3 regions of the Pedobacter sp. CG_S7 genome follow, and region 3 is predicted to be linked to each of the others. Evidence: riboswitches for the same ligand, from Rfam matches in the RefSeq annotation. Region 3 holds a riboswitch; each other region holds the start of a gene.
The links. Region 3 has a riboswitch for cobalamin ahead of metE (5-methyltetrahydropteroyltriglutamate--homocysteine S-methyltransferase). Riboswitches for the same ligand answer to the same signal wherever they lie in the genome.
Positions count from the first base shown of each region.

Region 1: it holds a riboswitch for cobalamin, as region 3 does, so the genes downstream of both, AAKU52_RS01800 (TonB-dependent receptor plug domain-containing protein) here and metE (5-methyltetrahydropteroyltriglutamate--homocysteine S-methyltransferase) in region 3, are expected to answer to the same signal.
Region 2: it holds a riboswitch for cobalamin, as region 3 does, so the genes downstream of both, AAKU52_RS03540 (PKD-like domain-containing protein) here and metE (5-methyltetrahydropteroyltriglutamate--homocysteine S-methyltransferase) in region 3, are expected to answer to the same signal.

Region 1 is NZ_JBEONS010000001.1:393,561-403,453, forward strand. It holds gene AAKU52_RS01775 (DUF6580 family putative transport protein) at 51-644, opposite strand; gene cobC (alpha-ribazole phosphatase) at 655-1,218, opposite strand; gene AAKU52_RS01785 (adenosylcobinamide-GDP ribazoletransferase) at 1,203-1,973, opposite strand; gene cobT (nicotinate-nucleotide--dimethylbenzimidazole phosphoribosyltransferase) at 1,985-2,992, opposite strand; gene AAKU52_RS01795 (DUF5074 domain-containing protein) at 3,053-4,123, opposite strand; gene AAKU52_RS01800 (TonB-dependent receptor plug domain-containing protein) at 4,134-6,116, opposite strand; cobalamin riboswitch at 6,209-6,407, opposite strand; gene AAKU52_RS01805 (aminoacyl-histidine dipeptidase) at 6,650-8,122, shown strand; gene AAKU52_RS01810 (Dabb family protein) at 8,271-8,681, opposite strand; gene mnmL (tRNA modification radical SAM protein MnmL/YtqA) at 8,809-9,756, shown strand; gene AAKU52_RS01820 (SRPBCC family protein) at 9,751-9,893, opposite strand, start outside.
Region 2 is NZ_JBEONS010000003.1:141,973-151,865, reverse strand. It holds gene AAKU52_RS03575 (alpha-ketoacid dehydrogenase subunit alpha/beta) at 1-6, shown strand, start outside; gene AAKU52_RS03570 (SprT-like domain-containing protein) at 3-587, opposite strand; gene feoB (ferrous iron transport protein B) at 636-2,753, opposite strand; gene AAKU52_RS03560 (FeoA family protein) at 2,761-2,976, opposite strand; gene AAKU52_RS03555 (outer membrane beta-barrel family protein) at 3,040-5,820, opposite strand; gene AAKU52_RS03550 (VanZ family protein) at 5,924-6,322, opposite strand; gene gcvH (glycine cleavage system protein GcvH) at 6,326-6,706, opposite strand; cobalamin riboswitch at 6,933-7,128, shown strand; gene AAKU52_RS03540 (PKD-like domain-containing protein) at 7,359-8,456, shown strand; gene sov (T9SS outer membrane translocon Sov/SprA) at 8,469-9,893, opposite strand, start outside.
Region 3 is NZ_JBEONS010000006.1:88,831-98,723, forward strand. It holds gene AAKU52_RS05640 (glycosyltransferase family 4 protein) at 1-1,085, opposite strand, end outside; gene rnhB (ribonuclease HII) at 1,102-1,713, opposite strand; gene AAKU52_RS05650 (ABC transporter permease) at 1,742-2,836, opposite strand; gene AAKU52_RS05655 (glycosyltransferase family 2 protein) at 2,833-3,963, opposite strand; gene AAKU52_RS05660 (hypothetical protein) at 3,941-4,918, opposite strand; gene ruvC (crossover junction endodeoxyribonuclease RuvC) at 4,961-5,524, shown strand; gene AAKU52_RS05670 (acyl-CoA thioesterase) at 5,639-6,025, opposite strand; gene metE (5-methyltetrahydropteroyltriglutamate--homocysteine S-methyltransferase) at 6,072-8,399, opposite strand; cobalamin riboswitch at 8,574-8,762, opposite strand; gene AAKU52_RS05680 (hypothetical protein) at 8,967-9,182, opposite strand; gene AAKU52_RS05685 (5'-nucleotidase, lipoprotein e(P4) family) at 9,241-9,893, opposite strand, start outside.

The sequences.
Region 1 (9,893 bases), on a different contig from region 3:
TAAACAAATAGACTCCGCTTAGCCGTTTAGGTTCTTATAATAGAACACACTCAGTTTTGTCTTTTTAAATCATAAGCTTTAGCCAGCTTTAAAAAATTATATTTTTGTTGCATCAGGGAAAAGCCAAAGAAAAGTACTCCAGCATAAAATAAATTACCCAATAAGGTTCCCTTTAAAAAAGGTATACCTGCTGCGTAGCAAGCCAGTAACCCGGAGAAATTTTGAGGGTATGCCGTACTACCTATCCAAACGCCAAAATTGGTGATTAAGAAAAACAATGTTGCAGCTAACAGCGAGCTGCCAATAACTCTGCTGGTATTGATTTTTTTAAGAAAGAGAATCCCTGCTACAATGATCAATAAATAGCTACCATATTGCCAGTAAAATCCAGTATAAAACCAAGTAAAGGAAGGGTAATATTCTTTATATATATAGTTGTTGATAAACAAATCGCTGAGCCAGGTGGCCGCAATAGGGATCAAAAATATTTGCCATTTTTTATTGAAATAAGCTGCTCCAAAAAGTCCGATTGCGGCCAATGGTGAGAAATTAGGTAAATGCGGCAGCGTTCGTGAAAAAGCCGCTAGTAAGATGAACAAGATCAATATACTTGTTCGCAGGTTAATTTTTTCTATTGTGCTCATTTTTATAGTCTTAAATAATAAATTTCAGTTGATTAAGTTGTTTGTTTTTATGCAGTTCTAAATGTACTATTGCGCCATAAGGAAGCGCGATCCGGAAAGAATTTTCTAAAGGCAAGTCTAAAGCCCAGCTAATTATGCTCCTCATATTGCCTGCATGGGTAATGATGGCTATGCGTTCATAAGGTTGCTGAAGCAGGTTCATTAAAAAACTACATGTTCTATCGTATAAAGCCTTATAGTTTTCTCCATGTGGCAATGCCTGGTTTACAAAATCATCCATCCATACCTGTAACTCATCTGCAGGAAGATCATCCCATTTTTTGAGCTCCCAATCTCCAAAATGCAGCTCTTTCAGCCTGTCGTCTTCTTCCACGTGCAGCGAAAGTTCTTGTGCTAAATGCAAGCATCTTTTCAGTGGACTGCTGTAAAATACTTCTGGCTTTACACTGATTCTGGACTTTATTAACCTCAATTCTTCTTCAAACAATTGTTCGTTTATAGGAATATCTGCCTGACCATAACAAATTCCTTTTGCTACAGCAGGAGTGGTGTGGCGCACTAAATATATTTGCATATACCCACACAAAATAAAAGGATTACTACAAAAGCCACCTGTTGCAATGCGCCTAAACAATCTCCTGTATAGCCGCCAATCCACTTTTGGAAATACCGGGCTAAATAAATCTTAACAAGATAAAGCGGAATACAGACTAAAAGTATCCACCAGCTTTGGAATAATAAAAATGCAGGAAACAACCATAAGGCGCTGATTAGAAAATCTGGTAGCGACAACTGTTTAGCTAAGGGTTTAATTTTACTACTGGCATCTTCCCGTGCATAGTTATGTGTACGCATCATGGTTACCGCGGTAAAGCGACTGCCAACATGAGCTAATAAAACAGCTTTCAGGCAAAATGTGGCATTAAAAGTTAGTAGTTCTGTTAGGGTCAATATTTGTAAAGCAAAAATAAGCAGTGTGCCTACCACTCCATAAGCACCCACACGACTATCCTTCATTATGGTTAGGATTTTTTCTGTCGTCCAGCCCCCGCCAAATCCATCGCAAACATCAGAAAACCCATCTTCATGGAAGGCTCCTGTTATAAGTACACTCGCCACTAAAGCCAAAACCACCACAATAGCTGGTGGAAAAATAAAGTGGAGGCTATAAATGATCATTACCGCCATGCCGCCAACAATCCAACCAATTAAAGGGAAATAGCGGGTTGCCTTGTTAAGAAATTCTTCTGAATGGTCAACCCATGAAGGACAGGGGATACGGGTGTAAAACATTACCGCGGTAAAAAATACTTGTAATTCATATTTCATGGAAAGATAGATTAGATTTTTGAGGATATGTTTGCACTTTCAAAACTTGCCATTTCTTCCAAAAAAAGTACTGCACTTTGAATAATAGGATAAGCCAGGGCACATCCTGTTCCTTCGCCTACACGCATACCTAGATTGACTAAAGGTTTTGCGCCTATATAGCTTAACAAATGCCGGTGTCCTTGTTCATTGCTTTCGTGACAAAAGATGGCATGACTAGAAATTAAGTTATTAATCTCTTTTGCACATAAATAAGCTACGGTAGCTATAAACCCATCCACCATAATTAACATGTTGTTTTCATAAGCATTTAACATGGCAGCGCAAATTTGCGCAATTTCAAATCCGCCGAAAAACATTAAAGCTTCCTTTGCATCTTTCGGGTTGGCATGCTTTGCTTGCGCCTGCTTCAAGAGGGTTAATTTGCGCTGCAACCCAGCTGCTGTTAATCCTGTTCCTTTGCCAACACATTGTTCTAAGGGTATATTTGTTAAGCAACTCATGAGCATGCTCGCAGATGAAGTATTTCCTATTCCCATTTCGCCAAAGCCAATAATGTTACAGCCACTATTGGCGATAGCATTTACCAGTTGCCCTCCTTTTTCAAAACATTGCTGCAACTGCGTTGTGGTCATTGCTTTTTCATGTAGAAAATTGCGTGTGCCATAGGCAATTTTAGCATCAATAAGCTGCTCGTTTTTTGTGAAATCAAAATTTACACCTGCATCAATAATGTGTAGTGCCAGCTGGTGCTGCCTGCAGAAAACATTAATTGCTGCCCCGCCTTTTAAAAAGTTTAAAACCATTTGTACGGTAACATCGGCAGGGTAAGCACTCACGCCTGCCTCGGCAATACCATGATCAGCAGCAAAAACTAAAATCGCAGGCTTGATAAGCTTGGGTGTTAAGGTATTTTGAACCGCACCAATTTGCATGGCCAGGTCTTCTAATTGCCCTAAAGCACCCAATGGTTTAGTTTTAAAATCTATTTTCTGTTTTAACGCTTCGTGAATTGGCATTTGCTATAGTATTTATAAAAACAGTTTCTTCGTGCTTTTGCACGAAGAAACTGTTACTCTTTATTTATTAACAAAAACTATGTTATTAGGTAAAAGACCTGTTTTAATACTATATTTTTTATTTCCATCTTTATCGAAACAAAAAACCTCTCCGCTGGTGATAAAATCTTTTGCATCTGTTACAAAAACTTCACCTGTTAACTCATCCACGGCAATACCATACATATAAGTGAATTTAGTTCCATCGCTGATGAAATTTTCTTTCTCCATCTTTTCTGTTTTCGTGTTAAATACCTTAATCTTACTGCCAGTAGCAGTTACATACATAAAGTCTCCATTTACCACCATCGATCCACCACTAAAATCTACCTGGGTTTTAACTAAATCTGTCTTGCTGTCTATGGTAGCCAAACTTGATTGGACGGTTTCATAATTTCCAGTAGAAAGCACATAAACATCTCCATACTGATCTGCAACAACTCCTCCTGGGTTTTCAACCACAGTAATTTTTTTTATTTCTGTCATCGTCGCTAAGTCTACTACAGAAACCGTATTGTCGTAATTTGGATAATCTAGTCCCCCGCTATTGGCAACATATAATTTTCCGTTTGCAATAGCCATTTGCTCGGGGTTACGGCCAACTTTAATGTATTTTTCGATGGCTAAAGAAGCTGTATCTAAAACTGCAATAGTACCATCGTAACTAGAAATATAAGCTTTGTTTTTATTGAAAACAATGTACCGTGGTAGTCTTCCGGTAGTACCATCTTTGAGGTCTATTTTTTTGATCGAAAGACCGGTTTTATGGTTAATAATTTCTAGTGTACTTGACACATTAACCACGATATACATTTTCGATCCATAAAGTTTTATGTCGTTCCCCGTATCTCCTAGTCCACGGCCATTCACAGTAGAAAACTGATCTGCAATCAATGCATGGTTTTCGTAATTATAATAAGTAAGGGTGCTATTATTTGAATTCATTATCCCTTCGTTCAAAACATATAAACCTCTGCGTTCTGCTTTTGGAATTTCAGGTTCGATAACTATGGCATCATTTTTTTTACAAGCACCAAGGATGCCTACAGCCAGTAAAAGGCCAATTAAATAATTTTGTTTGAATGGTTTCATGTTTTATTTATTAAATTGTTATTTGAAAAGTAAACCTGAAAGAGCGGCCCGGCATGGGGAAACTTCTGATAAAGGCATAAGACTGATTGTAGAGGTTATTGATTTCTGCTGATAGGCCAACAGGCAATTGTTTTAATTTTAGCTGATAGTGAATAGATAAGTCACTTACGGAGAATCCGGGAACAAAATATTCGGGCAGGTTTTCAGTTAAATAATACCTGGAGGAAGAAATAATTTGGTTGTAAAAAAGGCCTAAATCACCTCTTTGAAACCCTATATTCAAAGCCAGGTTATGCTTTGGTGTATAAGGTATTTGATTAAGGTAAACAGCTGAGGTGGGGTCTGTAGTGTTTAGTGCTTGTTGGTAAGTGTAATTACCTGTAAAACTAATTTTCATTGCCCTGCTTAAAGGAAGTTGGGTTTTTACGCTCACATCAATGCCGCGGATATCTACCTCACCTAGATTTAGCATGGTCCAGGTAAAAAGGTCTTTATTAGGTATGGCAATAATCTTGTCTTTTACCTTGTTATAGTAAATGTCTGCTGTTAAACTGAGGTAATCAATAACTTTCGTGTACGCTTGACTATAAGTGATTCCTAAATTATACTGTTTAGTATATTCTGGTGTTAAATTTCGTTTACCAATGCGGGTATAATAAAGGTCATTAAACGTAGGGTTGCGGAAAATGTCTTTATAAAAAGCCCGGAGCTGTATACCGGAATCCTCAAAGAGGTCGTAGCTGGCAGAAATAGAGGGCGACCAGATCATTTTTGACGGTGCCGGACTGCCAACTTGCACTTTTTCATTAATAGCGGTATTTAAAATGTTTGCATGGAGCTGCAATTTATTGAATTTAAATTTTGTAGCCAGGACATTTAAATAGGTATACCTTGTAGGATAGGAATAGGTGTAGAAGTTGGTCTTTAATTTGTTAAAGGCCAGGTCGCTAGCCAGAGAAATTTCCCAATTCTTCATCAAGTGATAGGAGAGCGCCGCAGAGCCATAAATTTCAAGTTGTGTAAAACGTTGGTCGAGTTCTCTAATTTCGTTGAGGTAATCGGGGTCAAGGTAACGCAGGTAATTATGTGAAAACTTGGCACTAAGTAATAATTCAAAACCCTTTTTCCAATACTGTTGGTAGTTGCTTTGTAGGGTAAGGTCTCGGTTCCATAAGTGCTGATGGGTATAAGGATTATAATAAACCACTGCTCCTGGCAAACCACGGTCTGAATGCGCATAATTAGCGCGGAGCTGGAAACGATTGCTATCGGTGCCATTCCAGTATAAAGCGGCATCGGTTTGAAATACGTTTAAGTCTGAATTAGTACGGGTGGCTAAAGTATCAGAGCCATCGCCATCAACCTTGTATTTATAGCGGCCATGTGCTTTTTGCCAGGTATTGCTTAAATTTAATGACCAGTTGCTATTTATTTTTTGCTGATAAAGCAAGGATGGATTAAATAAGCCAAATGAACCTGTTTTTAAACCCAATTTAAGCCGGTAGTTTTTTTCTTCTGTAAATTCTGGGGCGAGGCTTTTAATAACCAGCATACTTGCCGATGCGTAAGCCCTTGCAGGCTGTAGTATGAGTTCTGGCTGCCCATTGTAAAGGGTTATGGAAGCAATGTTATCGAGGTTAATTTTGCCAAGATCAATTTGCCCGTTTTGTGTATCGCTGATGGTTATGCCGTCAAATTGCACGCCGGTATGGTTGGCACCAAGGCTTCTAACGGATACGGTTTTTAAACCGCCAATGCCGCCATAATCTTTAATATTAACCCCCGAGAAGTTCCTGATGGCATCGGCAAGGTTATGAGCACCATTGCGTTTAAAATCGCTGGCATTAATTTGTTGGCTGGGTTGAAGGCTTTGTACTTTAGGTGGGGGCGTTGTAAAAACTTTTACCTCTTTGAGCGTATTACTGCTGTCGCTCTGTGCAAAAGCATACACGGAAAACAAAAAGAAAATTGTTGTAAAAAATAGTTTTTCCATACTTGCGCTACTGCACAGCAAACAGTATAAAGCATACTGAAAATGGAAATACCAAAGGCATCTTCATTCCAGCTTCAATCCCCGAAAGCTATGAATTATATTATGCGATGGCAGGTATTCTGACTTACTCCCCTTGGTATGGTCTTCCCATTCAAACAGTTGAACAGTGACGCTAAGTATATACCTTAGTTAATGGAGCTTACAGCTGCGGGACAGTTCTGGAATTACACCAGATTCCCTTTTAATCCATCCTGAATGAACAGGGGAGGAACCAAAAGCAATGCAAAGGTAGGTATATTTCTGCTGTTTATTTTAAAATAAGTTAATGTTTGGCTAAGGAGTGGAAGTTACCAGGGCTCAGCCTGGCAGGGAGCTGATAGGGACCTGCTACCGGATTTCCCGAACGAGGTCCCTATCAGCTCCCTATAAGGTCCGGTTTTGGTCCTGCCATAGGTTAAGCTAAACTGCATTTGTTTTATCTCTTCAATTATGCTTAATTTAAGCGATTGTTAATCACACAAAAAACATCAATTATGACGGCAATTGACATCAGCAATTTAGAACCTCAGCAACTTTGGCGTAATTTTGCCAATTTAAACGCAGTGCCTCGCGCTTCGAAAAAAGAAGAGCGGGTTATTGCCTTTATAAGGGCTTTTGGTGAAGGGTTAGGTTTAGAAAATTTACAGGATGCTGCGGGAAATGTAGTCATTAAAAAACCGGCAAGCCTGGGTATGAAAAACCGTGAAACGGTAGTCTTACAAGCTCACCTGGATATGGTGCATCAAAAAAACGGGGATACGGATTTCGATTTTGATACCCAGGGTATCGACATGATTGTTGATGGCGATTGGGTAAGGGCGCGTGGTACCACTTTAGGTGCTGATAATGGTATTGGCGTGGCTACAATTATGGCGCTTTTGGCCGCCGATGATATTGTGCATCCTGCTTTGGAAGCGATGTTTACCATCGATGAAGAAACGGGTATGACAGGTGCTAAAGAGTTGGATCCGGTTAATTTCTCGGGTTCGATTTTATTGAATTTAGATACCGAAGAGGATGATGAGCTGACTATTGGTTGTGCCGGTGGCATTGATACCAATACCAATTATACTTATGCACAGGTTGCTGTTGATCAAGAGGATATAGCTTTTGAAATTACCTTGAAAGGGCTGCTGGGTGGTCATTCAGGTATGGATATCCACAAAGGTAGGGGCAATGCCAACAAGTTAATGAACCGATTGCTATTTGAAGCCCTTAAAACGTTGCCACTGCAGGTTAGTTTAATAGATGGTGGTAGTTTAAGAAATGCAATACCCCGGGAATCTAAAGCGGTTGTTGTGGTGCCTGCTGCTCAAAAACTCGCTTTTCTAGCTTTTATCGGTGTTTTTGATGCTGTTTTGAAAGAGGAGTACCATACTGTAGAACCTGCTTTAAATATAACCGTTAAGGAATGTCTGCTGCCGGACATGGTTGTAGATCAAGCGGTATTGGTAAAAATTATTAACGTCTTGTATGCCGTGCCCAATGGGGTTTTCCGCATGAGTCCGGATATCAGTAACCTGGTTGAAACTTCTACCAACCTGGCTCGGGTCATCATAAAAAATGGTGAATTTATTACCCAATCCCTGCAACGAAGCAGTGTGGAAAGCACTAAAACTGATGTAGCAAATGCAGTTGGCGCTGCTTTTGAAAATATAGGCTGTTCGGTATCCCAAAGTGGTGATTACCCGGGGTGGAAACCAAATCCTGATTCGGAAATTTTAAGGCTCATGAAAAAGTTATACCAGCAAAAATTTGATAAAGAACCTAAAGTTGAGGCTTGCCACGCAGGACTGGAATGTGGTATCTTAGGATCCCATTTACCTGGTATGGACATGATTTCTTTCGGTCCCACCATCCATGGGGCACATTCTCCAGATGAATGTGTACAGATTTCTTCGGTTCAAAAATTCTGGGGCTATCTTTTGGCTGTGCTGAAAGAAATTCCTTTGGTTAAAGGATCATAAAACGCAGAAAATGCTTCAAATCAATTTCGGCCCTTTTCCATTACTTGAAACACAACTTTTACTGTTAAGGGCCGTTGCCGAAACAGACGTTGCGGAGGTTGTTTATGCGGTTAATGTGGCTGATGAGCCTTGGCGTTTGAAAACGCTATTAGGCTTCAGCAACATCATAAACTACAACCTTTGTCCATAGGAGGCTGCAATTTTTTATAAATTCCAGGTGTAAAGGGTGGTTTTGGTAAACGGCTTGTCCTGCAAGGTCGTCGAAAAAGATTAATTCGGAAACACTCCAGCTTTGGTCTATTACATCACGTTTTTCTGTGTCTGCAACTATACCTACATGCAATCCTTTTATGGTATTTATTTTTGAAAGGGCTTTTATGCCTGCAATGAGCTGATCACGGTCTTCCTTTGAATCTGGGTTTTTAAGCCAAAAGAACACATGATGTACAATAGGGTGTTTTTTTTCTATAGTCATAAGTGGTGATGCTGCTACCGCTGCAGCACTTGTAACAAGTATTGCGGCAGTTCCAATAAATTTCCTTCTGTTTGGATGGTCCATAGTGGGTTAGTTTGTTTTTTAAAAATAGACATTTTTTTTTGATTCCGGTTAATTAAGTTTTGCCGGAGGAAGCGTTGTGTTAAGGGGCTGGTTTTTTTTATGTATTTTTGCATCAAAATATTAGCATTTGGGAACTCTATTAGATTTAGGCATAAAGGGGTACAATAATTACGGTACGCATTTGAAAAAAAAATATGCGGGACAGCGTGTATTTAAAGTGATTGTAGATGGCGGTTTTACCTGTCCGAATCGTGATGGAAGTAAAGGATATGGAGGCTGCACCTATTGTAATGTAGATTCTTTTACTCCTGAACTTTCCAGAAAATTACCTACAGTGCGCGAGCAGCTGGAACAGGGAATGGTGCGTGGGAAAAGTTTTTATAAAGCAGATAAATTTATTGTTTATTTCCAGCCCAATACCAATACCTATGCCCCTGTGCATTATTTGAAAATGATGTATGACGAAGCCTTGTCCATTAATCCTGAAGATGTTGTTGGCTTTTCAGTTGGTACGCGTCCTGATTGCATTGATGCCGAAAAAGTGGCTTTGCTGGAAAGTTATGCCGATCGCTTTGATGTTGATTTAGAGATGGGAATGGAATCTATCTATGATGAAACACTTGATCAAATTAACCGTGGCTGTAGTCATGGTGAGTTTGTAGCGGCTGTAAAACTTCTCGAAAATTCAAAACTTGACCTCTGTGTGCATACCATTTTTGGCTTCCCTTGGGAAACTGAAGAAATGATGTTGGGTTATATCCATGAAATTAACCGTTTTCCGCAAATTAAATTTGTGAAATTCCACCACCTGCATGTTGTAGAGGGTTCTATTATGGGGGCTAAATTCAAAAAAGAGCCTTTTAAATTATTTACATTGGAAGAATACACCGATTTGTTGTGTAAATTGATTCCTTTATTGCGTCCTGATATTGTTATTCAGCGTTTGTTTGGTATTTCTGATTGGGATTTGCTTATCGCACCTAATTGGGGCATGAATAAATCTGCTATTCAGACCTATATTGATAAGGAAATTGAGCGCAGGGGTGTTATTCAAGGTTCTTTGTATTCATTATAATTGCATTTCCCCAAATATTTCTATTACTTTTTGATTTCTGAACGAAAAAACCTCTTGTAGCTTATTGGCAACAAAGAGTTGGTTTGCCATTTGTCCTAATATACCGAAAGGTAGACCGTATGTCAGTATGTCATTCA
Region 2 (9,893 bases), on a different contig from region 3:
TACTAAGTTCCAGTGGCGGCAAGAATTACTTCTGCCAGCGGGTTAAACAAGTAGATATGTCCATTATCCAGGCAAGTACAACGGAACCTTTTACGCAGTCTTTCCCCTTTTTTGAATTTCCGGCCATCTTTAATGGTAAATTCGGCATGTAAAGGAATTTCTTCTAGTCTTGTCCCCTTGCTGGCAAGGTCATATTTTTTAAGCGTTCTTGATAAATGTAAATCACTACAACTTGAGGCCGCAGGATTTAACAAATAAACAGTAATGGCATGCTGTACCTCTTCTGGAAAAACCTGCTGTTCTAAAAAAGGATTCATCATCCTTTTAAAATTATTCTTCCACTCCAAACCATGCGGCTTAACCTTGTTCTTATGGTCATTCCAGGTTAGTAAATGTGCAAACTCATGAACGGTAGTCACCAGAAAGGCAAAGTGGTTTAAATCGTTGTTTACAGAGATCCTGTGCCCTGCTGTTTTAAAGGGATGCCTGTAATCACCCAGTTTGGTGGTTCTGTTTTTAGAGATTTTAAATTCACATTGAAAATAATCAATCCAGCGGGCTATAATAGGCGCTGCAGCAGCGGGCATGTATTGTGCGAGAACCTGATCTTTTTTCACAATAACGAAGATAAGCTTTTACTTTAAAAGTTGGTAAGCAATTAAACTGGCTATATAAGCCATTGCAGTCATATAAGCGGTTTGAAAAAGCGGCCATTTCCATGATTTTGTTTCCCGGTACACCACAGCAACAGTACTCATACATTGCATGGCAAAAGCATAAAACAACATCAGTGAAAAGCCGGTAGCAAAAGTAAAAATGGGCAAGCCTGTGTTGGCATCTTTAGCGGCCATCATTTTACTGCGGATAGTTCCAACATTCTCATCACCACCTTCCACACTATAAATCGTTGCCATAGTACCTACAAAAGCTTCGCGGGCGGCAAAAGAAGTAATTAAGGCAATGCCAATTTTCCAGTCAAAACCCAGGGGCCTGATGGCAGGTTCAATAGCATGGCCAAGTATGCCGACATAAGAATTTTCCAGCCGTTCGGCAGCGTGGTCTCTTTCCAGGGTTTGAATTTTAACAAGGTCTTGCCCGGCCTCAATTTCGGCATATTTCCTGTCAATTTCGGCAAAACGCTGAGGTGGACCATAAGTAGCCATCACCCATAAAACGATAGAAATAGCGATAATTACCTTACCCGCTTCCAGTACAAAAGTTTTAGATTTTTCATACATCGTAAGCAGCACATTGCTCCAGCGGGGCATACGGTAAACCGGCAGCTCCATAATAAAGTATGACTTCCCTTTGGCCTTGATCAGGAATTTCATTACAAAAGCCACCAATACAGCCGCTAAAATACTGATCAAATACATGCCCATCAGGGTTAAACCCTGTAGGTTTATAAAACCAAAAAGATGTGTTTTGGGAATGATAAGGGAAATTAATAAAGTATATACCGGTAAACGTGCAGAACAACTTACCAGCGGAGAAACCATAATGGTAATGATCCTGTCTTTCCAGCTTTCAATGTTACGGGCACTCATGATAGAAGGCACAGCACAAGCTAAACTGCCAATCATAGGCACCACAGACTTACCACTCAGGCCAAATTTACTCATCACTTTATCCATCATAAAGGTTACGCGCGACATGTAACCTGTATCTTCCAGCACAGAGATGAAAGCAAATAAAATAGCGATCTGTGGAATAAAAATAATAACTCCACCTAGACCTGCCAGTATACCATCTAAGAAAAGATTAGTTAAAAGACCCTCAGGCAGGTGCTGGTGACCATAATTTGTTAACTGTGCAAAACCTAATTCAATGAGTTGCATTGGGTAGGTCGACCAAGAAAATATGGAGTTAAAGATAAAGAAGAGAATGAAAATAAAGATAAAAAACCCCCAGAACCGGTGAGTAAGTATGCTATCAAGTTTATCACTAAAGATAAATTTACGGGCAGCCCCGGTATCTTTAATTACACCCGTAAGTATGGTACTTAAATAACGGTAACGGGAAATGGTTTCTGCAGCCTGCTGTTTGGAAGACTCAAAAGCGGCATCCTTTTTTATTTTTTCAAGAGCCAGATGTGTTGGCGGTGGAATATTAGCGATATGCTGGTGCTGGTGCAGCAGCTGCAAAGCATAGTAATCATTATCGGTTTTAAGCAGGGTTTTAACCTGCGCAATAGCTTCAGGAGCTAAAATAGTTACATCGGCACCAGGAAGTTGGGTAGCGATGGTGGCACGGTTAACAATGGCCCTTTTTAATTCGTCGAGGCCAACATTGCCCCGGGCTGAAATAGCGACAACCTGTATGCCAAGTCTTTCAGCAAGCAGGTTAACATTTACTTCCAGGCCCTCCTTAGTTGCCATGTCAATCATGTTGAGGGCAAGAATTACCGGCAAGCCTAAATCGGCAACCTGCGTGTACAACAACAGGTTTCTTCGCAGGTTAGTGGCGTCGGCCACTAAAATAATGAGTTCAGGGTGACTAGGGTTATGCTGATCAGCAAGAACCTGGAACACAATACTCTCATCACTACTTTTCGGGTATAAACTATATGTACCTGGAAGATCTACGATCTCCGCCTGTTGCTGGTTAGGAAGTTTACAATAGCCAACCTTCTTATCTACAGTAATTCCAGGAAAGTTTCCTATTTTCTGGTTTAGTCCGGTTAATAAGTTAAACAGTGTTGATTTTCCTGTATTAGGGTTACCAACTAAGGCAATTTTAATATCAATAGCCAAATCCTTTTTATGAGATGATGATCACTGATGCTTCTTCTTTACGCAAACAAAGCTGATAACCAGCTACACGTATGGCCATAGGGTCACCAAGTGGTGCAAAACGCTCTACTTCAACAACTTCTCCAGGCAGACAACCCATCTCCATTAATTTTACTGACATTTCAAGATCTGTAAATGCTACAATAGTTCCTTGTTCTCCCTTACTTAATTGCGATAGTTTCATTGTACTAAGTTTGAGCGCAATTTAGCCTTTATTTATAACTAATCCAAATAAAGAAATGACTTCCTATAGTCTCATTCTCATCCGCTGTCCGCCACCACGTTGCTTACTATTTTCTCCAGGCATATTTTTTCCTCCCATACGATTTAAGGAGTAAGTAAAGGAAAGCATGAAATAGCGCTTCAACACATTGTAGTTTAGATCTGTAATGGTGTTATTGCTAGAGGTACGAATAATCCCTTGATTTTGGTTCAGGATATCATTTACAGCAAACTTAAAAGTTCCTCTATTTTTAAGGAACTGTTTACTGATATAAGAATTGAACAATACATATTTAGTATCAAATGCAGCCCCTCTGCCGGTATTCTGGAAATAATCAACATCGGCAGCGATACGCACCTCACCCGGAAAAAGGTAACTGATATCGATTGTTGGGTTCATGGTATAATAAGTGGTGTTCTGATTAGGGTTAGCAGAGTAAGTACTTCTGTTCAGGGTACCATTAATACCCGCAGTAAAATCGAACTTATCAAAGGAAGACACTAATTTATAGCCATTGGTTAGACTGTAATCATTAGAAATATTTTCGATGGAATTGGTAAGGTTAACTCCTCGGCCATAAGAACCCCTCAGGTTAATATTCAGGTTTAATTTATTACCCGGAATAATTGGAAGCCCCAGCGAAGAGCCTGCATTTAAATTATATACCCCCTTAACGTTTATAGGTAAGATGGCAATTTTACCATTCCTGGTGGTATCAGCATCATTGGTAATCAGCATGCTGTTATTACCAAAAGCATTTAAGGTTTGATTGGCGTTGATATACAAGAAAAAAGAGCGATAATTAGAAAAGTCAAAATTGTTATATACAATATTCAAATTATTGGTAAATGAAGGTTTAAGGTTCGGATTACCAATGGGGATGCTTTGCGTATTGGAGTTGTCTGGAATAGGTTGAATTTGCGAGATACTTGGTTGCTGTGTGTTACCACGGTAATTGATCCTGATGCGCTTGCTATTGCTAAAGGTATAGCGGAACTGTGCACTTGGTGTAAGGTTATAGATATTCTGTTTAATTACCATACCGGTAGTTATGTTATCATTTTTTCGATCTGTATTTTGAACAGCCAAACCAGCATTCCAAGTGTATTTCTTTTCTGTCTTATTAAAACTGAACCCTAGCGAATTGGTTAAGGTTGTATTTTCATAGGTATTAGTAAAAGTATCATCAATCTGGTCATACCTGGAAGTAATGGGGTTAAAGTTATAGGTAAATCGTTGTGATTCGCTAAAGTTATAACGGTTTTCATAATTTAATTCCAAACTAAAAGTTTTCGATAAAGGTTCGGTATAGACTAACCTGGAGTGGTTACCGAATGAATTGCTTTTGGTATCGTTAAACTGGTTGGTAAATTCCTGTGCAGTTCCCGCAGCATTGGTCGTATAGTTTTGTATATCATTGAAATTTTCTGAATTACTATCGTTCCAATTGGTATTTACGTTTAAAGACAAGGTTCTGCCGAGGCGAAGGAATTTTCTTCTTAACAACACGTTATTCCTTAAAGAAGGAGAAGTAGACTTGGTTGTATAAGCCTGTTTACCTACAGTTTGTGAATTATTGAACACATTAGTGTAATCACTGTTACGGATACCATTCGATTCGGTAAAAGTGAAGTTTGGCTGTATTTTAATGGTCGTAGCCGAATCGATTTTAGTATCTATCATGAAGTTAAAACGGTGATTCAGTCTCTCAGTCGTACTTTTTAAGTGGTTAGCAAAAGTTGTTGTTGTATTACCAAGTAAGTTTTGTCTGAAGCTGTTTTGTTCGTTGAACAAGGAAGTTTTATTAAAAAAGTAACTGGCGTTGATTTCCGTTTTATTCTTAAAGATATTGGCATAATTTAAACCTGCTGCATTAGTAGTGGTAATACCCTGAGGCGAACCATTGCCACCGCCGCCTTGTCTGCCTCTGCCACCACCTTCACCAAAGTTTTGCTTGTTAACATTGTTAAACTGTGCCACAACAGACATTTGTTCATCATTATTAAACTTATTGATATTTACGTTCACATCATAACGGTCGTCGGAGCCATAGCCTATATTAGAATTACCAAAAACACCGTTTTTTCTATCTTTTTTAGTGATGATATTGATAATTTTCTCCCTATTACCATCATCAATTCCTGTAAATTGCGCTTGTTCCGACAATTGATCAATCACCTGGATTTTGTCGATCATATCTGCAGGCAGGTTTTTTGTGGCCAATAGCGGGTCATTTCCAAAAAACTCCTTTCCATCCACTTTAATTCTGGTAATAGTTTCTCCCTGTGCTTTGATAGAGCCGTCTTTGGCCACTTCTACACCGGGTAACCTCTTCAGCACATCTTCTACTACCGCATTTTCGCGCACTTTAAAGGAGCCGGCATTAAATTCTATAGTATCTTTTTTTACAACTACCGGGGGCACTTCTCCAATTATTTCTACTGTATTTAAATCCAGACCAGAATTTTCCATACTTACGGCGCCCAAATCAACACGACTACCGGCTAAGGAAACGGTAAAATCTTTGGTTACACTTTGCAAGCCCAGGTAAGCTACATACAAACGGTAATTACCAGGCGCTAATCCTTTAAATTCAAAACCACCATCGGTAGCAGTATTGGCACTTCCAACTACACTAGAGTCCTTCAGACTTTTTACAGCTACAGTAGCATAATCAATGGGAAGCTTGTCTTTAGCATTTACGATGGTTCCTGTTGCAGATCCATTGTTATTCTGGCCAAAGGCCATAGTAGCGAACATCATTACTCCTAAAAGTAACAAGCCTGGGGTAAAAATTCTCGTCATAACGTAATGATTGCAGTTAATCAAATGTATAGACTAGCCTTGAGGAGAATAGATTAGTGTAGCCTGTTTATTTTAAAGTAACATTCTTAATACAAGCGAATATTTATTTTTTACTATAATCGGCAACATGGAGCAATACATAACTAAATACCCCCATCAATACGCCAATCATATCACACCAAAAATCCCACCACTCCGCAGAGCGGTAACTGAAGAAAAACAGTTGGACCAATTCGATTCCCCCACCAATAGATGCAGTAATTAAAATAATCTTGAAAATTGTTAAGATACTAAAACTGTAATTATGTTGGTACCTGATTTTACCAAAAAAGAGCAATACGGTAAGCACATAAAAAAACCCGAGGTGCACCAGCTTATCAAAACCTTTAAAAAAAACGCCAGTGCTTTCCGAGCCTGGCGTTTTCATAAAACAAAGTATTGAAATGAGTATGGTCCAGGCAATTGCCCAGCCCTGATACTTTAATCCTTTTAAATAACTCATTAATTAAGCGCCAACTAAAGATTTATAGGCAGCTGCATCAAGCAAATCATTTACATTAGCCGCATCAGCTAAAGTAACTTTAACCATCCATCCAGCACCATAAGGATCTGAATTCACTAACTCAGGGTTATCATTTAAAGCAGGGTTAACCTCTAAAACAGTTCCAGTAACGGGCATAAACAAATCAGAAACAGTTTTCACGGCTTCAACAGTTCCAAAAACATCGTCTTTATTAACTACTTCACCCAGGGTATTGATGTCGATATAAACGATATCACCTAATTCGCGCTGAGCAAAATCAGTAATTCCAAGGTAAGCTTCGTCGCCTTCCACTCTAATCCATTCGTGGTCTTTAGTGTATTTTAATTCTGATGGAAAATTCATATGTACTTAATTAGTTAATTGTCAATAATTTAAACCTATTTAACAAAAGTCTTGCACTCAAATTTGCCCAACTTTAAACAGAGTGCTAATTTAACACTATTTGTATTATTTACGACAAATAATATTAATCAAGATGTGATATGTTCAAATAACATGGAAATTAAAGTTTACCTGTTCATGAAACCATCATTATAAAATTTCATTTAAAATAGTTCGCAATTATTTCATACGTTTGCATCGCTTTGGTTTCTGGTTATATTAACCAGGATTAAAAGGGAATATGGTGAAAATCCGTAACTGTCCCGCAGCTGTAAGCTCTATAACGATATCCAAATCATCGCCACTGTTCAAAATAACAAAAGAATGGGAAGGCAGGAACATCGGGAGTAAGTCAGAAGACCTGCCATAAGTTTTAAAATTTCATAGCTTTCGGGGATTGAAGCTTGACATGAATACTTTTTATTTGAGTTCATTTCATTAATCTACTGTTTGCTGTGGGTATAAACTCACAACAAAATGACTAAAATATTTCTGGGCATACTATGCCCCAGTACTTCTTTCCATTTCCTCCTGTATCTTATTCCAGAAAGTTTACTGTAAAAATTAATTGCATTAGTTTATAATAATCTTTGAACAAATAAAAAACAATTACATGAACATTAAAAATTACCTAACAACAGTTCTTTTACTTACCGTATTGCTTGCAGGTTGTAAAAAAGACAAAGAAGTACTTCCAGAAGTTACATTTTCTATCGCTGAAGATGTAGTAGCGACAACAGTAAATACGAAAATCACATTTAAGGCTGCTGCTTCGAATGAAAAAGCGATTCAGCATGAATGGAGACTTAATAATGAGGTTAAAAGCACAAATGAAAGTTATGAATTTACACCCACTAAATCAGGCAAATATATCATAGGGTACACGGCATCAAATGCTGCAGGAACATTTACTCGTCAATATACAGTAAATGCAAGCGCCCCAATTAAACCTATTACCCCTGAAAGTAGTTTATACGTAACAAAACTTATTGAATATTTACCTGCTCCGGGGCAGTTCATTAACAAAGCTCCCGGAAATAGGATCAGTGCGGAAAGCATTCTTGGAAAAAAAGGTATGGTAACTTTAGGCGCATGGGGCGGATATATTGTGCTTGGTTTTGACCATACCGTCATCAATCAGCTAGATAAAGAAGATATTATCATTTACGGAAATGCGGGTCTTACCAATGCAGAACCTGGCATTGTATGGGTTATGCAGGATGAAAACGGGAATGGTATTGCAGATGACACCTGGTATGAAATTGCAGGAAGTGAATTTGGAAAAGACGGCTATATACGCAACTATGAAGTTACCTATACCAAACCAAATCCGGCAACAGCTAAAGTAGCGTGGAAAGACAATAAAGGAAATTCAGGGTTTGTGGAAACCAATGTGTATCATAAACAATCTTATTTCCCAGAGTGGGCAACAGATGTGTATACATTAAAAGGAACTTTACTCCCATCAAGAAATATTAATATGACTAGCCCAACGAATATCACCAGTGCTCCATTTGGATGGGGCTATGCAGATAACACCGCTGGTGGAGATAAAATCGATATTGCAAATGCCATAGATAAGGAAGGAAAGAAAATTAACCTGGAAGGTATCGACTTCATTAAGATACAGACTAGTATCCAAGCGAATATGGGTTGGCTAGGAGAATTTTCTACTGAGGTATTAGGGGTAGCAGATATGAATTTAAGATAGCCATCTTTGGTTTTAGTTTAACGTCATTCTTAAACTAAAACCAAAATTACTAAAAGAAGTATTAAAGGTTTGGGAAGTATAAGGCTGAGTAAGGTTAGAATCATAGAAAACCTTCACGTTAAAACGCTGGTTTAAAATGTAATCTACACTGGGCCTAAAAGTAATATTTTTAGCCCCTGCCGAAACTTCCCCCTCTAACACATCAGCCCTGTAAATAATCGTTTTATTATCCCGTAATGCAATATCCAACTTGATGTCCATGTTATTGTCCATTTTCAACTCCTTAAACATTCCAAATGGAAACCTAAACTTATTCGTACGGTAGCCGAGGCCAAAAATCATATTATTTTCATTTAACTGTGCCAGCTGACTATTAGACAAACTTAAACCTAGCAATCGGGTTTTTCCAATTTCAAAATTTGCTGTTAGGTTGTTCTTTAACCTCGCATCCACTCCTATTAATGGAGAAAATTGCTCTGCAATGGTTACTTGTGAATATTGATAAAAAGGAAGAAAATTCTCATTAACATCCCTGCTGCTCACATGTCCATCGTTTTCAGCATATTTCAACAAAGAATTAAACCCATTAACAGTATATACCGAGCGGTAACTATGACGGAGGTCTATGGATTTAAAACTTTCCTGCAGAAATCCAATGCGGCTTAGACCGCTATAATTAATTCTCCAGTTTGGAAGTGGAATTTTAGGCAAAGCATTTAAGCTCGATGACTTTGAATCCTTCCCCGTATAAGCGGCTAAAAAAGCGGCAATCACCACATCCTGTGCCTCTTTTTGATAACCATCAGCAAAGCCAGCCACTAAGCCATTCGAATTAGGATTACCTGCACCTAAGCGCTGTGATATCACCTGCCTGTTGCTCATGAATTTTTGGTAAACATTAGACAACAAGTCGCTCTTTTTATCGGAGAAAGCTGTGCGCAGTGTGATGAAAGTTATACTATAATCACCGGTAGTAGTAGGACTCAACTGATCAAAAGCACCGCTAAAACTACTGTAACGAAAATTAGAAGCATAATTGAGGGTTTGATTTTTGTTGGCCGTGAGGGTAATCCGCAAGTCACGAATAGGTTCCAGCGTACTGGTCAGACCAAAATCTTCCCTTAGAGTGTTGATGTAAAGTTGAGATTGCAAAGTATCCATGGTGATCCAGCCACCTTTAATAGCCAGCTGACTGATGTCTCTTTGGCTGCCAAAGACAAAACCCAAACCCGGGGCACCGCTCATTTCATCTATTCCAAAAAACTGGGTTTTAGGGAGGTAGCCCGGCAAAAAGATGCCTTTGGTTTGTGTATAAGCCCCATTGATCGTTTTTACACTCGTTAACAAGTTTATTAAAATGTTTTTTGCACCCCTATTTTTAATGCTTTCATTGCGCCGCAGCAATCCAAACTGACTATAAAGGCTACTCAGGTTTAA
Region 3 (9,893 bases):
TTAGTAATACACTGTAATATAGAGCGGTAAAACTCATCTGGCGTATCGGCAATAAGGATATCTTTTCCATGCTCACATTTTATCCCTTCTGCTGCCATAGTAGTAGCAATAATACACTTATGCATGGCCATACCTTCAATAATTTTAACCCTCATGCCACTTCCCGACAACAAAGGAACAATCATAATGGCTTTGGAGTTGATAAATTCAACGGCATCTAAAATCTCCCCTTCCACTACAACATTATCAGAATCATAATCAAAAAACTGCTGCTGCATATGCTTTCCAGCGATATAAAAACGCAATTCGCTGTTCAGCTTTTCAATATCAGGCCATATTTCATCAAGAAACCATTCTAGTCCTTCTTTATTCGGCTGCCAGTCCATTGCCCCCAGATGGAATAAGGTTGGAAAACCATAATTAACAGACTGGGTAATGTATTTCTCAAAATCTAGCGCTACAGGAAAAACCTCCAAATTGGTTGCACAACCCATACGTAAAATACTCTGCCGGTCGGGTTCAGAAATTGCAAATATTTGATCGAACCTATTGATTTGTTCCGTTTCGTAAGATTTTAACCTTCTGGCCAGGAACTCCAGGTATTTGCGCCTTGGTATAAACTTTTCTCCGTAAGCAAGGCGCTCCCAGACATCGAAGACAATATTGTGTGCTCTATAGATTAATTTCGCTTCACTGTGTGCTTTAACCACATCAAGATAAGGAACCACATACAAGCCTTCGAACTGAATAATATCAAAATCGTTCTCATGAAGTACATTTTCTAAAAGCTTTGCTGCTTCTTCATCATAATAACGGGAAACATTATAAGATTCATTAGAAAAAATGTTACGAAACATTCCCCAATAATTTATATCAGTATCAATAGCAAAAGAATGAAATTTAATGTTCTCAAAAACCGGATCATAAATATCATCCACATCAACAGGGTTTTTACTGGTATTGATGCTAAAAAGGGTAACGTCAACATTTAGTTTAAGCAAGCCCTTTATCGTGTTATAAACCACGATGGGATAACCACTGTTAGGTGGAAAAGGAACGCGATATGTTAAAATGAGGACTTTCAATTAGTAAAACTACAAATTATCCCTCATTATTTTCAAATAGAACTAACTGTGGATCACTGATATTAAAAGTTTTTCGATGGTATGGCGTTAAACCATGGTTAAGAGAAGCATTTCGGTGTATAACGGTAGGATATCCCTTATTCTGATGCCATTCATAAAGCGGATACTCTTTTCCCACCTTCACCATGTATTCATCGCGGTGGGTTTTTGCTAAAATAGAAGCTGCTGCGATATTCAGGTATTTGCCATCGCCCTTAATAATGCAGGAATGGGGTATTTCAGGATAGGCTTTAAACCTGTTGCCATCAATACTTAAATATTGGGGTGGAGTGCTTAATTTTTCAATAGCCCGGTGCATCGCCAGAAATGAAGCATTCAGGATGTTGATTTGATCAATCTCCACATTATCAACCGATGCAACAGCCCAGCAAATAGCCTCTCTTTCTATAATAATACGTAAATGATCACGTTGCTTATGGCTAAGCATTTTAGAGTCGGTGAGCTCACCGGCAACAAAATCTTTAGGCAAAATAACCGCTGCAGCAAAAACAGGTCCGGCCAAACAACCTCTTCCAGCCTCGTCACAGCCCGCTTCTAAAAATTCTTCCTGGTAGCAGTTTAACAACATTTGCCAAAGATAAGAAATACGAAAGAAACTAAACCGTTACGTTTTGAGATTTTACATCGAAGGCATCCCTTAAGCCGATGGCCAGTAAATTAAAAGCATACACGGTGAGCATAATGGCCACACCAGGTAATACGGCAAGGTAAGCTGCATCCATAATGATATAGCCATAATGCTCCTTGATCATACTCCCCCAGCTAGGCATAGGCGGTTGTGCCCCGAAGCCAAGGAAACTTAACCCTGATTCCAATAAAATGGCCGAGGCAAAGTTGGCCGAAGCAACCACTAATATTGGTCCTGCTATATTGGGTAAAATATGTTTGATGATAATTCTGGGTGTCGAAAAACCCAATGCTTTCGAAGCCTCTACAAACTCTACTTCCTTCAAAGCCAATACTTGTCCGCGTACCAAACGGGCCACATCAACCCAAGTAGATAAGCCTACGGCAATAAATATTTGCCAGAAACCCTTACCCAAAGCAAAAGAAATAGCGATAACCAGTAAAAGAGAGGGCAAAGACCAGATTACATTCATTAACCAACTGATGCCTGCATCAACTTTACCGCCATAATAACCGGCAACGGCACCCAGGCTGATGCCAATAAACAGGGAAATTAAAACGGCCATTAACCCTACCGATAGGGAGACACGAATACCTAAAATCAATCGGCTCAGCATATCCCTGCCATACATATCTGTACCCAGCCAAAAGGTTTGCTGATAAACGTTTTTCCCCGAAACCAGTGGATAAGCAACTTCTTCTGCCTGTTCATCCTCACCAATATATTCTCTGGCTAATAGGGTGTTTCCAACTATCCGATGGGCTGTTATGGGAATACTTTTGAAGTTTGCTTCCTGTCCGTATAACATCTTTTCAAAAATACCGACTTCCTTTACTTTGTCGTTTCTACTGATGACCAGAAAGCTGAAGGTCCGCCCTGGCTTCTTATTACTTAGCTGTAAATGCATGGTACTGGCCATTGGCGTTTGATCTGGCGTTATTAAATAGCCAGCAACACCCATTAACATCATCAACAAGATAAAGAGCATACCGCCAAAGGCAAGCTTATTCTTTTTAAATTTTTTCCAGATTTTTTGCGTAGGACTTTGGTTGCTCTTGCTCATTTCACCATTCTTCCCTTCCAGTTGTACTTTCCAGAATTACCTGCAATGCCAATATAAATAAGGTATACAATATGCATGAGGTTGAGTATCGGTAGCAAAGGTAACAGTTCCCTCCTTTTTGCAAATTTAGTAACATCCCATAAAAATATAAATTCTATCACCATCTTCAGCAACAATTGCAGCAACGCTACTTTAAAAAAAGCTGGATTAAACAATCCTGTAAATAGATTTAAAAGAATGCTCAGGTTAAATAACCATACAAAAACCCCCAGAACGATGATGGATTTATTTTTATACCGTGTACTTTTCGAAGCCCAGCGTTTGCGTTGTTGTATAAATTCAGATATGGTAGGTTTGGCCTGTGTATAGACTAAAGCATCATAATTTTTGAGGAAGCCAATTTTATTGTCGTAACGTACAGCCATTTTGTGGAGCAGCAATTCATCATCGCCGGAAGCCAGATCGTCTATACCTTTAAAACCACCAACTTCATAAAATGCAGCCCTTTCATAAGCCAGGTTGGCACCATTACAGGTAGAAGGCTTCTTATTTCCAATGGTAGAAGCGCCCAAACCGATAAGGTATAAAAATTCTAAGGCTTGTGCGCGTTCAAAAAAGTTTTGCTCTGCAGTATACAGTACCGGGGAAGAAATCATTTTATAATCGTTCTCTTCGTAATAGCTTACAATCGTTTTCAACCAGTTTGGTTGCATCCTGCAATCGGCATCGGTGGTGATGATTAATTTTCCACTGGCATCGCCTATGGCAGTTTCTATAGCTTTCTTTTTATAAGAATTGATGGTTTTTTCTTCCTGCAGGCTAATCAGTTTAATTCTTGGGAAGCTGGAAATGATTTGCCCCGTTTGATCGGTTGAATGGTCGTCTATAAAAATAACCTCCATTAATGCCGGGTCATAATCCTGTGCCAGTAGGTCTGCTATGGTTTTAGCAATTTGATCGGCTTCGTTTCTTGCCGCAACAATGATGCTTACCGTTGTTGTGCCTCGCTTAATTACAGTCTTGTAGTTTTTCAATTGATGCCAACCTCTAATAAAAGACAGTACCACCAACAAATACACGAGCGTTAGAAAGGCAGAAAAATAATTAGCTGCGTTGAGTATTTCCAAAGAAATTGAGTTTAAAAACAAAATATGAGCCTAATATAGCAGGAATTATAATATTTATCAGCCAAATGCTGGCAGTGCAGGCTACAACAGCGGCATTTCTATCAGTTACATATTTAAAAAAGAATAATGCGGTCATACTCCTGATACCTATATCGAATAAATCTAAAGATGGCAGGGCCGATTGTACAAAAAACAGAATACAGACCATCATTACGATATCTGTGGCTTGCAGTTCAGGTACCAGCCAGTAAAACATAACAAAATATTGTGTACTGAAAACAACATACCTTGCCAGGCAAAAGAGCAGGATTTTTGATAATTCCACTTTTTTGTAGCGTGCCAACACTTTATAAAAGCGCTGGTATTTCCTGGTCCACCGGATAGACAATAAAATACGATTCAGCCACTTGATATTGAAATATAAAACGAGAAAGAACAAACAAAAAATTGAGGCAAAGGCACTTAAGGCAAGAAATAACTCTGTGTTGAGCAATTTAAATTGATAGACAAACACGCAGAGTGCTATGGAACCAAATACATTGGTTAAAACGAGCTGCCCAATATTACCCACGGCCATTGCGATTACGCCTATAATGCGTCTTTTAGGGGATAAAAAGAATACCCTGCCGCCGTATTCGCCTAAGCGGTTGGGTGTAAAAATAGCCCAGGTTAAACCACAAAACACAGACTCAATAGATTTCCAGAGACTCAGCTTTTCGATGCTTTGTATGAGTCGCTGCCATTTCATTGCTTCTAAGCCCCAGTTCAGTAACATTAGAAAGCACACAAAAGTCATAACGGTTACAATTTCATAACGGGGTATGGTTTGTAACATCAAAAGAAATTCTTTTAAATCATTATTGCTGCTGAGCTTCAAGTAGATAAACCAAAAGGCAAAGAATACAATTGCAATTTTGAGACTATAAGATAATAGCTTTTTATATGGGGCTGTCAAATTTTTACTTTTACTGTCTGCAAATATGCTTAATATTGTTCTATGTTGGTGGAAAAAAAGGAAAGGGTTATCATGGGAATTGATCCCGGCACGGCTGTAATGGGCTATGGGGTGATTTTGGAAAAGGGGAGCAAGATTGAATTGATCACCATGGGGATAGTGCGCATGGAACACCTGGACGATCATTTTTTGAAACTGCAGCGTATTTTCGAGAAAACAATTGTTTTACTGGAGCAGTATAAACCTGATGTTTTGGCTATCGAGGCCCCATTTTATGGCAAGAATATACAGGTGATGTTAAAATTAGGTCGTGCGCAGGGCATTGCCATGGCAGCGGCCTTATCGAAAAAAATTCCTGTAACAGAATATGCACCGAGAAAAATCAAGCAGTCGATTACTGGTAATGGCAGCGCCGGAAAAGAACAAGTAGCGGCAATGCTGCAACGATTGCTGAATTTTAAGGAAACACCAGAATTTTTAGATGCTACGGATGGTTTGGCGGTGGCTGTTTGTCATTCTTTTCAAAGAGTAGACACCAGTGGTAAGGGTAAGTCTTACTCCGGATGGGAAGCTTTTGCTAAGGATAATAAGAAAAGAGTACAGTAAAAAAAGGTATTGAAATCGAGGTTAACGCAATGTTAACGCAATGGTAACGCAATATTAACGCAATGCTGATACAATCAAACACTGCGTTAACATTGTTTAAAAACCCTGTTATGTTTATTTCAATATTGGAGTAGGTTTCTTGTCATCACCCATCGCCACAAAGGAAAACTCACCAGTTACTGCCTTTTCCCTTAATTCAGAATACATTTGCTCTATGTAAATTTCCACTTTCACTTTCATGCTGGTATTACCGATATGAGACACCATCCCTACCAGTTCAATGATGGTTCCGGCAGGGATTGGTTTTTTAAAATCGATTCTGTCGCTGCTCACTGTAACCATTTTCTGGCGACTAAAACGAGTTGCGGTAATAAAAGCAACTTCATCCATTAAATGCATCGCCGTACCACCAAACAGCGTATCGTAATGATTGGTGGTACTTGGAAATACAGCTTTAAAAATTCTCGTTTCTGAAGCTTTTATTTTTTCTTCTATTGTCATGTTATGATGGTTTTCCTTGTGGGTCTTGTTTAAAAAAGACACAAAATTAAGCTATTGAAATTTCAGTTTTGACAGCTACCCGTAAGGTTTTGGCAGCCTTTACCATTTCAATGAGGGCACTTTTTGTTTCTTCCCAGTGCCTGGTTTTTAATCCGCAATCTGGGTTTACCCATAATTGAGCGTCAGGAATTACTGCCCGTGCTTTTTCTAATAAAAACATCATTTCTTTACTGGAAGGCACCCTTGGCGAATGAATGTCATAAACACCTGGTCCAATTTCATTTGGATAATTAAATGCCGCAAAAGCATCCAGTAATTCCATTTGCGAACGGGAGCATTCAATGGTAATCACATCGGCATCCATATTTGCAATATGCTGAATGATGTCATTAAACTCTGAATAGCACATGTGGGTATGTATTTGCGTGGAATCCTGAACACCGCTGGCTGAGATTTTAAAGGCATTGACCGCCCATTGCAAATAATTTTCCCAATCTGCTTTTCTCAAGGGTAAACCCTCGCGTATGGCCGGTTCATCAATCTGGATAATTTTTATTCCTGCCTTTTCAAGGTCTGCAACCTCATCGCGTATAGCAAAAGCTATTTGTTTACAGGTTTGGGCACGGGGTTGATCGTTTCTAACAAACGACCATTGTAATATGGTTACAGGCCCGGTAAGCATGCCTTTAACCAATTTTGGGGTTAGTGACTGTGCAAATGAAGCCCACTTAACTGTCATTGGTTCCTGGCGGTAAACGTCACCAAATATAATAGGTGGCTTTACGCACCTGCTACCATAGCTTTGTACCCAGCCAAATTTAGTAAATGCAAACCCATCCAGCTTTTCGCCAAAATACTCCACCATATCATTTCGCTCAAATTCGCCATGTACCAATACATCCAGACCTATTTCTTCCTGGAAACGAATGGTGGCTATTGTTTCTTTTTCAATCAGGTCCTGGTATACTGCTGCACTAAGCAGGCCTTTTTTCAACTTTGTTCTCCAACTCCTTACTTCCGGGGTTTGTGGAAATGAACCAATAGTTGTGGTAGGAAAAAGTGGAAGCTGCAGGCTTTGCTGCTGTAAAACCTTTCTGTCATCAAAAGGAAGGTTACGGAGACTATCTTTTGCTGTAGCAGCAGCCACCCTTTGCTGTACGGCTGTTTGATGAATTAAAACAGAAGACCTGCGACTGTTGTTTTCTTCTATATTTTGTTGCAGTTTCGCTTCCAGGCTTTCATTTTTATGGGGATTAACCAGTTTACTTAGGGTAACTACTTCAGTTACTTTTTGTTTGGCGAAGGATAACCACTGTTTTATTTCATCCATTAAGGGCTCATTGGCCGTTTCGAGCGACAAATCACATGGCGAATGGATCAATGAACAAGAAGGGGCTAAGATTACCCTCTCCTCACCTAATTTCTCAACAGCGCTATTAATGAGTTTTAAGGCTTGCTCATAATCAGCTTTCCAAATATTTCTTCCATCTACAACACCAATGGAGAGTTTCATTTGGGAAGGAATTACCTCAAAAACAGCTTCTAATTGTTCCGGACAACGAACCAAATCTACATGTATGGCCTGCACAGGTAATGAAAATGCTAATTCTAAATTATCTCGAAGACCTTCAAAATAAGTCGCCACCATCAATTTAAGGTTTGGAAACAAACGCCTTATTTCTTTATAAACCATTAAAAAGGCTCTTTTCTCGTCTTCGGTTAAGTCCATGGCCAAAAAAGGTTCATCAAACTGTACCCATTCTACATTTCTTGCAGATAATTGCTGTAGCAACTGGATGTATACGGGCAATAAATTTTTGATCAGTGAGATCCTATGAAAGCCGGCTTCTTTCTCTTTCCCTAATAGCAGGTATGTGATTGGGCCTAAAATAACTGGTTTGGTAAAAAGCCCCAGTCTTTTAGCTTCCTCATATTCATCAGCAATCTTAGTTGAAAAAAGTTTAAACTGCTGATCTTTATAGAATTCAGGAACAATATAATGGTAATTGGTATCAAACCATTTGGTCATCTCCATGGCAATGATGTCTAATCCGTCTTTTTGATAACCTCTGGCCATGGCAAAATAAAGATCAATTTCTTTATGAGCCCCATTTAAAATGACTTCGTGGTAACGGGATGGAATTGCACCTACCGTTAAAGACATGTCTAATACCTGGTCGTAAAAGGAAAAATCGTTGGAGGGAATAAGGTCAATGCCTGCTTCTTGCTGCAATAACCAGTTTTGTTTGCGGATTTCCCTGGCTACCTGTTCCAGGTTTTGAAGTGTTGATTTGCCTGACCAATATTGCTCGCAGGCTTTTTTGAGTTCTCTGTTGCTACCAATGCGCGGGTAGCCTAGATTGTTTGTTAGCATTTTAATAACTTTTAAAGATTAATAATCTGTTAAAAGCTCTTTTAGCAGGACTTCGCAATGCGCGCTCATTAAAAAAGAGATAGAATTCGTTATAAACAGGCATCTTTCTCCATAGAGAAATGAATAGCCTATAAAATACATAAAAACCTGACCCCTGCTTCAAATCGCGAAAGCATTGTCAATTCGGTTTAGGCAGGTATCCTGACTTGTAACATTTTTACAAACCTTCCCATTCTTCTTAAGAACAGTGGTTATGATGAGTAAAAACCTTTTGTGTTACTTACAGTTGCGCGACAGTTCGTGATTTACACACGATTCCCTATTAATCTACAATTAAGCAAAACCTTTACCGGTTGATAAAGAAATAAAGTAAAGAACTTATGAGGTCAAATATAGCTTAAAAAATGAATTAACACTTATCGGCCCAATCATAATCTTGCAACTAACGGTCAATACCATTTTGCACACCACAATAGATTAAGCTTTTTCCAATCTTCAGCAATAACCAAAAGAGGCATTTCATTTTTTACAATGAAATGCCTCTTTTTAGTTACAGCTTATATAAAATTAAGCTGCTAGTATTTTAAATACTGCTTTACAGCAGATAAATGCACCTACAAGTAAAATAACCCAAGAAACAATGGATAAGATCATTGAATCACCTGCAAAACGAAGGAACACACCAACCATACTGGCAATGATACCAATAACTAATAATTGATAGATAGCGTTTTGATTTGCTCTTTGCATGCTTTCTGTATTGTGTTTTGGTGTCTGATCCATAATATTTTTCTAATTAATGCACAAAAATAATTATTAATTCCTTAATAAGGCATAATCCTTAATAAGTTTTTAAAGCTTTGATCCTTTGTTCTGCTTTTTCATTTTCTTTCAAGTCTTTTCCCTGATAAAATTGCTTCTCCCAATCGCCGTACATAGGGTTTGGGAACACAATATACTTGGTTCCAAACAATTGCTGCGCACGGTCTACTTCTACTTTGGTGTTTTTATTTTCCCTGTAAAACACATTAGAAAGATCACTGAGGTTATCACCACACAACAATAAGATGTTATAGTTCTCCATGATGCTTTTTCGGCGGGGCTCTTTATCAGCAGTCGAGCTATTCAAAAGCAAATGTGCCGCATCAGCATTAGGGAAACCAAAACGTTTTAAATTCTTTAGTGTACCCTCCAATTCTGATGTTAACCTGTTGCTCACATAAAACACCTCTACGTTAAAACGGGCAGCAAACTTAAGAAAGCCCAATGCGCCAGGTATAGTATCTGCAATGCCTTTACTAGTCCAGTTTACCCAATCTTCCTGGTTATAGCTCAGGCCTTTTTGAAGTTCCTTACCCTGAAACGGAGAGTTATCTAAAACAGTTTCATCGATATCTACCACTACACAATTTCGTTTCAGGGTATCTGCAGTTTTCAACTGTTCTAACAACGACAAGCGGGCGAAGTTGAAGGCCTGAAAGGTCAATGCCCGCA